2 regions of the Streptomyces sp. NBC_01012 genome follow, and region 2 is predicted to be linked to the other one. Evidence: predicted binding sites of a transcription regulator. Region 2 holds the regulator's gene; the other holds the start of a gene.
The links. The regulator HspR, encoded in region 2, represses chaperone genes until heat shock. The targets are predictions, from matches to a motif close to TTGAGNNNNNNNNNCTCAA.
Positions count from the first base shown of each region.

Region 1: lon (endopeptidase La) is a predicted target of HspR. The motif match lies at 1,797-1,815, and genes of this name have one in related genera.

Region 1 is NZ_CP108688.1:2,424,910-2,429,265, reverse strand. It holds gene OG623_RS10550 (response regulator transcription factor) at 1-671, opposite strand, end outside; gene OG623_RS10545 (spermidine synthase) at 904-1,590, opposite strand; gene lon (endopeptidase La) at 1,838-4,261, shown strand.
Region 2 is NZ_CP108688.1:4,048,787-4,053,142, forward strand. It holds gene grpE (nucleotide exchange factor GrpE) at 1-425, shown strand, start outside; gene dnaJ (molecular chaperone DnaJ) at 519-1,718, shown strand; gene OG623_RS18310 (heat shock protein transcriptional repressor HspR) at 1,720-2,166, shown strand; gene OG623_RS18315 (LuxR C-terminal-related transcriptional regulator) at 2,250-3,272, opposite strand; gene OG623_RS18320 (helix-turn-helix transcriptional regulator) at 3,357-4,356, opposite strand, start outside.

The sequences.
Region 1 (4,356 bases), 1.6 Mb from region 2:
TTCCGGCGCAGGGCCTTGATGTGGCTGTCGACCGTACGGGTGCCCGAGGCGTCGGCCCAGTCCCAGACCTCGGCCAGCAGCTGCTCCCTGGACAGCACCGCGCGGGGTGTGTTGGCCAGACAGACCAGCAGGTCGAACTCGGTCGGGGTGAGGTGGACGTCGTCGGCGCGCACCCGGACACGGCGCTGCGCGTGGTCGATCTCCAGCTCGCCGAGGCGCAGGATGCCGCTGCGCGGTGTCACCGCGGCCAGGGCGGCCCGCTCGACGCGGCGCAGCAGGACGTGCACCCGCGCGGCCAGCTCCCGCATGGAGAACGGCTTGGTCATGTAGTCGTCGGCGCCGACGCCGAGTCCGACCAGCATGTCGGTCTCGTCGTCGCGTGCGGTGAGCATCAGCACCGGCACAGGGCGCTGGGCCTGCACCCGGCGGCAGACCTCCAGGCCGTCGAAGCCGGGAAGCATGATGTCGAGCACCATCAGGTCGGGCTGCCAGGCCTCGGCCGCGTCGACGGCCGCCGGGCCGTCCAGCGCGGTCTGCACCAGGAAGCCCTCGGCCCGCAGCCGCGCGGAAATGGCGTCGACGATCGTCGCGTCGTCCTCTACCACCAGCACCCGGCGCTGAGCCCCGGGGGTGGCCGCGACGCCGTTGTGGGTGGTGTGTGTCTGTTCCATCGCCCCGCCCCTGCCCGTTCTCGCGGGGGCCATTCCCCCGGAGGCACGGTTATCGCTTGTGGTTTTCGTCGGTGATCCCTTGTGCCGGTCAGAGCGTAAAGGCAGAAGGCGCCTCTCGGCTACGCAGGGTGTTGTCCGTCGTGAAGGTGTTACCCACGGGAAAGGGGGCGGATCGGCGGACCTGCGCCGCCGAATCCATGATGGGGCAGGGATGTGGACACCCGGTGAGGGTTCAGTCGTCCCTGAGTGCGAGATGGACCACGTCCGGAACACCTCGGGCAACGGCTACTTCTTCGGTCGTTACTGCGTGGAATCCGGCATTCCGCAAGGCGTGGTCGAACGCGGGGGACGGCTGTGCGGACCATACGGCGAGGACTCCGCCGGGCGTCAGACGCGCCCGGCAGGCCGCCAGTCCTGCGGGTGAGTAGAGGTTTCCGTTGTCCTCGGTGACGGTCCAGTCGGGGCCGTTGTCGATGTCCAGGCACAGCGCGTCGTAACGCTCCGTGGTCGTACGGAGGTGGTCGACGAGGTCCGTGCGGAGGATCTCGGTGCGGGAGTCGGCGAGTGCGGCCCCGGAGATCCGGGCGAGCGGCCCGTCGAGGTGCCAGTCGACGATGGCCTGCTCCCGCTCGACGACCGCGATCCGTCCCCAGCGCGGCTCGGTGGCCGCCCGTACCAGCGAGAAGCCGACACCGAGCCCGCCGATCAGCACCGACAGGTCGGGGCGCCCGGCGGGCAGGGTGGCGAGCGCCGCGTCGATGAGCAGCCGCTCGGAACGTCCGTCGGAGGTGTCCATCAGGAAGCAGCCGTTGGCGATGATCTCGAAGTCGTCGCCGCGCTCGCGCAGGACGACTTCGCCGAACGGCCCTTCGCGCCGGTCCAGGACGACGGGGCGGTGGGCGTCTGTGGCGGGCGTCATGGGCGCGTTCTCCGGTCTCCGGGCAGGCGTCGGTTCACTCGTGCAACGGTCCATTTTGCCCGGGGCCGGTCCTGCGGGCCAGCCGGTTGTCCGGGTCTCCGGGAATGGGCGGGCCCCACGCGGCGCTGGCGTAGGGACGGCAGGTCGTGCGCGGCTGATCGCTGAGAGCGAACACAGGGCGGGGAACATCTCACGGCTCACAAGCATTGAGTCCATATAGCTCAACTTGCCTGCCGAAGGGGAGATCATGACTGCTGAGTCGAATGCATCGAAGGCGTTCACGCCCGTCGACCTGCCCGTGCTGCCGCTCGACGACGAGGTCGTGCTGCCCGGCATGGTGGTGCCGCTCGACCTGTCGGATGCCGAGGTGCGCGCCGCCGTGGAAGCCGCCCAGGCCGTCGCACGGCCGGGAGGCGGCAAGCCCGAGGTGCTGCTCGTGCCGCGTATCGACGGGAATCACGCCGGGACCGGTGTCCTGGGAACCGTCGAGCAGGTCGGGCGGCTCTCGGACGGGGACCCGGGCGCACTGATCCGGGCCCGTGACCGGGTGCGGATCGGCGCGGGCACCAGTGGGCCCGGCAACGCGCTGTGGGTGGAGGGCACCCGGATCGACGTATCCCTGCCCGATCCCCTCCCCGGCTCCGTCGCCGAGCTCGCCAAGGAGTACAAGGCCCTCGCGACCAGCTGGCTGAAGAAGCGCGGTGCCTGGCAGGTCGTGGACCGTGTCCAGCAGATCGATGACATCTCCGCGCTCGCCGACAACTCCGGGTACTCGCCCTTCCTGACCGTTGCCCAGAAGATCCAGCTGCTGGAGACCGCCGACGCGGTCACCCGGCTGAAGCTCGCCGTCCAGTGGCTCGGTGAACACCTCGCCGAGCAGGATGTGGCCGAGTCCATCGCCAAGGACGTCCAGGAGGGCGTCGACAAGCAGCAGCGCGAATTCCTGCTGCGGCGTCAGCTCGACGCCGTACGCAAGGAGCTCACCGAGCTCAACGGTGACCCGGAGGACGAGTCCGACGACTACCGGGCCCGTGTCGAGGCCGCCGACCTCCCCGGGCACGTCCGTGAGGCCGCGCTCAAGGAGGTCGAGAAGCTGGAGCGTGCCTCCGACCAGAGCCCCGAGGGCTCCTGGATCAGGACCTGGCTGGACACCGTCCTCGAACTCCCCTGGACCGAGCGGACCGAGGACGCGTACGACATCAAGGGCGCCCAGGAGATCCTGGACGCCGAGCACGCCGGTCTCCAGGACGTGAAGGAACGCATCACCGAGTACCTCGCGGTGCGCAAGCGGCGTGCCGACCGTGGCCTCGGCGTCGTCGGCGGCCGGCGCGGCGGTGCCGTCCTGGCGCTGGTCGGACCGCCTGGTGTCGGCAAGACCTCGCTCGGCGAGTCCGTCGCGCACGCCATGGGGCGCAAGTTCGTCCGGGTCGCGCTCGGCGGCGTCCGGGACGAGGCCGAGATCAGGGGTCACCGGCGTACGTACGTCGGCGCGCTGCCCGGCCGGATCGTACGGGCGATCAAGGAGGCCGGCTCGATGAACCCGGTCGTCCTGCTCGACGAGATCGACAAGGTCGGCTCGGACTTCCGGGGCGACCCGGCGGCCGCCCTGCTCGAAGTCCTCGACCCGGCGCAGAACCACACCTTCCGCGACCACTACCTGGAGGTCGAACTCGACCTCAGCGACGTGGTGTTCCTGGCCACGGCCAATGTCCTCGAAGCCATCCCCGAGGCCCTGCTCGACCGCATGGAGCTGGTCACGCTCGACGGCTACACCGAGGACGAGAAGGTCGTCATCGCCCGGGACCACCTGCTCCCGCGCCAGCTGGAGCGGGCCGGTCTGGAGAAGGAGGAGGTCGGCCTCGACGAGTCCGCGCTGCGCAAGCTGGCCGGCGAGTACACCCGGGAGGCCGGGGTGCGGAATCTGGAGCGGGCGGTCGGGCGGCTGCTCCGCAAGGTCGCGGCCCAGCACGAACTGGGCGACCGGGAACTGCCGTTCACGGTGACCGACGCCGACCTCAGGGGCCTGATCGGCCGGCCGCACCACGTGCCCGAGTCCGCCCAGGACCCGGCCGAGCGCCGCACCGCGGTGCCGGGTGTGGCCACCGGACTCGCGGTGACGGGGGCGGGCGGCGACGTGCTGTTCGTCGAGGCGTCGCTGGCCGACCCCGAGACCGGGGCGTCCGGACTCACCCTGACCGGTCAGCTCGGTGATGTGATGAAGGAGTCCGCGCAGATCGCCCTCAGCTTCCTGCGGTCGCACGGTGCGGAGCTGGAGCTGCCGGTCGCCGACCTCAAGGACCGGGGCGCGCACATCCACTTCCCGGCGGGCGCGGTCCCGAAGGACGGCCCGAGCGCCGGCATCACGATGACGACGGCGCTGGCCTCCCTGCTCTCGGGGCGGCTGGTCAGGACGGACGTCGCGATGACCGGTGAGGTGTCGCTGACCGGGCGGGTGCTGCCGATCGGCGGGCTGAAGCAGAAGCTGCTGGCCGCGCACCGGGCGGGCATCACGACCGTGGTGATCCCCAAGCGCAACGAGGCCGACCTGGACGACGTCCCGGCCGAGGTCCTCGACACGCTGGAGGTCCACCCGGTCAACGATGTCCGTCAGGTGCTGGAGATCGCGCTCGCCCCGGCGTCGGTGCGCGACAGGATCCCGGCCGCCGCGTAGGCGTCATGCTGTGACGGGCGTGACATCACGCCGACGGCCGGTCACGGTCGGCCCGCTCTCCCCCGGAGGGCGGGCCGACGCGTGTGCGGGGCGGG
Region 2 (4,356 bases):
ACCGTCGCCGGGTCGAGCGTGACCGGGTGCAGGTCAAGGAGGTCGCATCGGCGAATCTCCTGTCCGAGCTCCTGCCGGTGCTCGACGACATCGGCCGGGCCCGGGAGCACGGCGAGCTCGTCGGAGGCTTCAAGGCGGTGGCCGAATCGGTGGAGACGGTCGTCGCGAAGCTGGGCCTCCAGCAGTTCGGCAAGGAGGGTGAGCCCTTCGACCCGACGATCCACGAGGCCCTGATGCACTCGTACGCGCCGGACGTCACCGAGACGACCTGCGTGGCGATCCTGCAGCCTGGGTACCGCATCGGGGAGCGCACCATCCGCCCCGCGCGGGTGGCCGTGGCCGAACCGCAGCCGGGCGCCACGCCCGCGGCGGCGAAGGAAGAGAAGGCAGACGACGAGGAGAGCGGTGGCACCGAAGAGGTCTGACATTCTGTCCGACCACTGCGGTGCACACCGACGGGGCGTGCGGCCGGCCACGGGGCCGGCCGCACGGCCGATCGTCCGGAAGGAGGGACGTCGATGAGCACGAAGGACTTCGTCGAGAAGGACTACTACAAGGTTCTCGGCGTCCCCAAGGACGCCACCGACGCCGAGGTCAAGAAGGCGTACCGGAAGCTCGCCCGCGAGTACCACCCGGACGCCAACAAGGGTGACGCCAAGGCCGAGGGCCGCTTCAAGGAGATCTCCGAGGCGAACGACGTCCTCGGTGACCCCAAGAAGCGCAAGGAGTACGACGAGGCACGCGCCCTCTTCGGCAGCGGCGGCTTCCGTCCCGGTCCCGGTGGACCCGGTGGTGCGGGCGGCAACTTCAACTTCGACCTGGGCGACCTCTTCGGAGGTGCCCCGGGCGGTGGCCAGACCACCAGCGCCGGCGGCTTCGGCGGAGGTGGCGGCGGCCTGGGCGATGTCTTCGGCGGACTGTTCAACCGCGGGGGTACGGGCACCCGTGTCCAGCCGCGCCGCGGCCAGGACATCGAGTCCGAGGTGACGCTCAGCTTCACCGAGGCGGTCGACGGGGCCACGGTCCCGCTGCGGATGTCCAGCCAGGCACCCTGCAAGGCGTGTTCGGGCACCGGCGACAAGAACGGCACCCCGAGGGTCTGCCCGACCTGTGTCGGCACCGGCCAGGTGTCGCGCGGCACCGGCGGCGGGTTCTCGCTGACCGATCCCTGCGTGGACTGCAAGGGCCGGGGCCTCATCGCCCAGGACCCCTGCGACGTCTGCAAGGGCAGCGGCCGGGCGAAGTCCTCGCGGACCATGCAGGTGCGGATTCCGGCGGGCGTATCCGACGGCCAGCGCATCCGGCTGCGCGGCAAGGGCAGCCCGGGCGAGCGCGGAGGCCCGGCCGGCGACCTGTACGTCGTCGTCCACGTCGACGCCCACCCGGTCTTCGGCCGCAAGGGCGACAACCTCACCGTCACCGTGCCCGTCACCTTCCCGGAGGCGGCACTCGGCGGCGAGGTGAAGGTGCCCACGCTCGGCGGGCCCCCGGTCACCCTGAAGCTGCCGGCCGGCACGCCCAACGGACGTACGATGCGGGCCCGGGGCAAGGGAGCCGTACGCAAGGACGGCACCCGTGGCGACCTTCTGGTCACCGTGGAGGTGTTCGTGCCCACCGGCCTGGGCACGGATGCTCAGGACGCGCTGGAGGCCTACCGGAAGTCGACCGCGGGGGAGGACCCGCGGGCGGAGCTGTTCCAGGCTGCGAAGGGAGCTTGAGATGGACGGCCGGCGACGCAATCCGTACCAGCTGACCGACGAATCACCGGTCTATGTGATCTCGATCGCGGCCCAGCTCTCGGGCCTGCACCCGCAGACACTGCGCCAGTACGACCGGCTCGGCCTGGTCTCGCCGGACCGCACGGCCGGACGAGGCCGTCGCTACTCGGCCCGGGACATCGAACTGCTGCGCACCGTCCAGCAGTTGTCGCAGGACGAGGGCATCAACCTCGCGGGCATCAAGCGCATCATCGAGCTGGAGAACCAGGTCGCCGCGCTCCAGCAGCGCGTCGCCGAGCTGTCGGCGGCGGTGGACGGGGCGGCCGTGGCCATGCAGCAGCGCGAGGCCCAGGTACACGCCTCCTACCGGCGTGACCTCGTGCCGTACCAGGACGTGCAGCAGGCCGGCGCGCTGGTCGTCTGGCGGCCCAAGCGGGCGAAGGACTGAGCGGCCGAAGGACTGAGCAGTCGAAGGTCTGAGCGGCCGAAGGACTGAGCCGCCGAGCGGCTGAAGGGGCCCTCCCCGGAGTCTCATGACTCCGGGGAGGGCCCCTTCGCCATGGCCGAGTCCCCCGTGACCGGACTGGCGTCCACGATGCCGGACCGTGTGATCAGGACGCCGAGATGGGTACGGCTGGTGGCGCCCAGGGCCTGCATGAGCTTGGCGATGTGGGAGCGGCAGGTACGGACGCTGATGCCCAGCTTGCGGGCGACCACGTCATCGACGTGGCCCTCGCCCAGCAGCCGGGCGATGCTCTGCTGGACGGCCGTGACCGGGGCGCCCGGGGTGGGCGCGGGCAGCTGCTGCGCGAAGGGCGTGGCCTGCGCCCAGAGGACCTCGTAGACCTGGATGAGATAGGCGACCAGGGCGGGGTGGCGTATGCGCAGGGCGGTCCTGCGGTCGGGAGCCGCAGGGATGAACGCGACGGTCCGGTCGAAGATGATCAGGCGTTCCACGGTCTGCTCGGTGGTACGCACCTGTAGGTCGTCGGAGGAGAACTGCCCCAGGTAGTCCCTGACCGTGCTGCTGTAGCGCGCCGGGTGCTGGTAGATGTGCCGGAGCCTTGCCCCGCGCCCGATGGCGGTCCTGGCGTTGGTGACGCCCCGCGGCATTCCGTTCCGGGGGCGGTCGCTGCCCGGCTGGGCGGTGAGGACCTCATGGGTGACCGCGGCGCTCCCCTCGTACAGCGCCGCCTCGATCACCTCCTGCCCCTCCAGCACCGTGATCGCCAGATCGGGATCGGCACTGGCGACGGAGGCCAGCGGAGTGAGCGAACGGCTGAGCGCGGCGGCCAGCTGTACGCGCTCGTCCAGTTCACGGGTGAGCGGCTGGAGGATGTGCGCCAGGGCGGCGGACGGGGGGACGGGGAGCATCCAGGCGGTGTCGCCCGGCTCGGGCTGGACCAGGCCCATGTCGACCAGGCAGGGAGCGGAGGCGAGGCGGCTGCGGGGGACGCGTCCCGCGACGACCGCTTCCTCGTAGAGGCGCAGGCCGGGCGCGCAGAGCTCTCTCGGCCCGTGCGAATGCACCGGGTTTGCCTCATCGATAGTGATTTGACGACCCCCCACTTCGTGCACTGCAACAAGATGACCGTGGCGCGGACGCGGCTGCGGGGAGAGGCTTCGGGTGGCGCACGGTCAGGACTCCTCGTCCAGGATCCCGGCCCGCGCGATCAGATAGCCGAGCTGGGCGCGGCTCGTGCTGCCGAGGGTGGCCGACAGCTTCGCGACGTGGGCCCGGCAGGTGCGGACGTTCATGCCGAGACGGCGGGCGATCGAGTCGTCCACGTGCCCTTCGACGAGGAGTTGCGCTATGGAACGCTGAACACCGCTGATCCCCTTGGTGGGTGGGTCGTACCCGACCTCTCCGAGCAGGGGGGACGCTCGGCTCCACAGCTGCTCGAAGACCTTCACCAGGTAGTTGACGAGCCCGGGGTGGCGGAGTTCGAGGGCGACCTGGTCGTCGTTCTGGGCGGGTATGAAGGCCACCGTGCGGTCGAAGACGAGGAGGCGCTCTATGAGCTCCTCCAGGGTGCGGATCTCCACCTTGTCGTTGGCCAGGCGCGCCGCGTAGGCGAGCGTGCCCTGACTGTGCCGGACGGTGTGCTGGTAGAGCGTGCGCATGCTGACGCCCCGGTCGACGACCGTCAGGGCGCGTTCCAGGCCCTCGCTGAGGCGGTCCTCGCCGCGGTCTCCGCCCGGCTGGACGGTGAGCACCTCCGTACGGCATTCGGCGGTGGCGAGGTCGAGCGCGGCGTTGATCCGGTGGCCGCCCTCCAGCACCGTGATGGCATGGGTGGTCGGCGGGTCCTGGGCGCTGATGTCCATGAACGGCTCGAAGGACTCCGCCAGCTCCACGGAGCGCCGCCGGCGCTCCTTGATCTCCCGCTCGATGGGGTGCAGACGCTGGGCCAGCGCGGCGGACGGCGGGACGGGCCTGAGCCAGGTCGTGTCGTCCGGATCGGGGTGCAGAAGCGCGAAGTCCATGAGGCAGGGAGCGGGGCCGACTTCCGCGCGCGAAATGCGTCCGGAACGAAGGGCACTGGCGTAAAGACGTTTCCCCTCGTCGCAGAGCTCGGCGACCCCGTGAGGATGTGTCCCGGTTGTCTCGCTTGTAGTCATATCTACACCCCCCAGG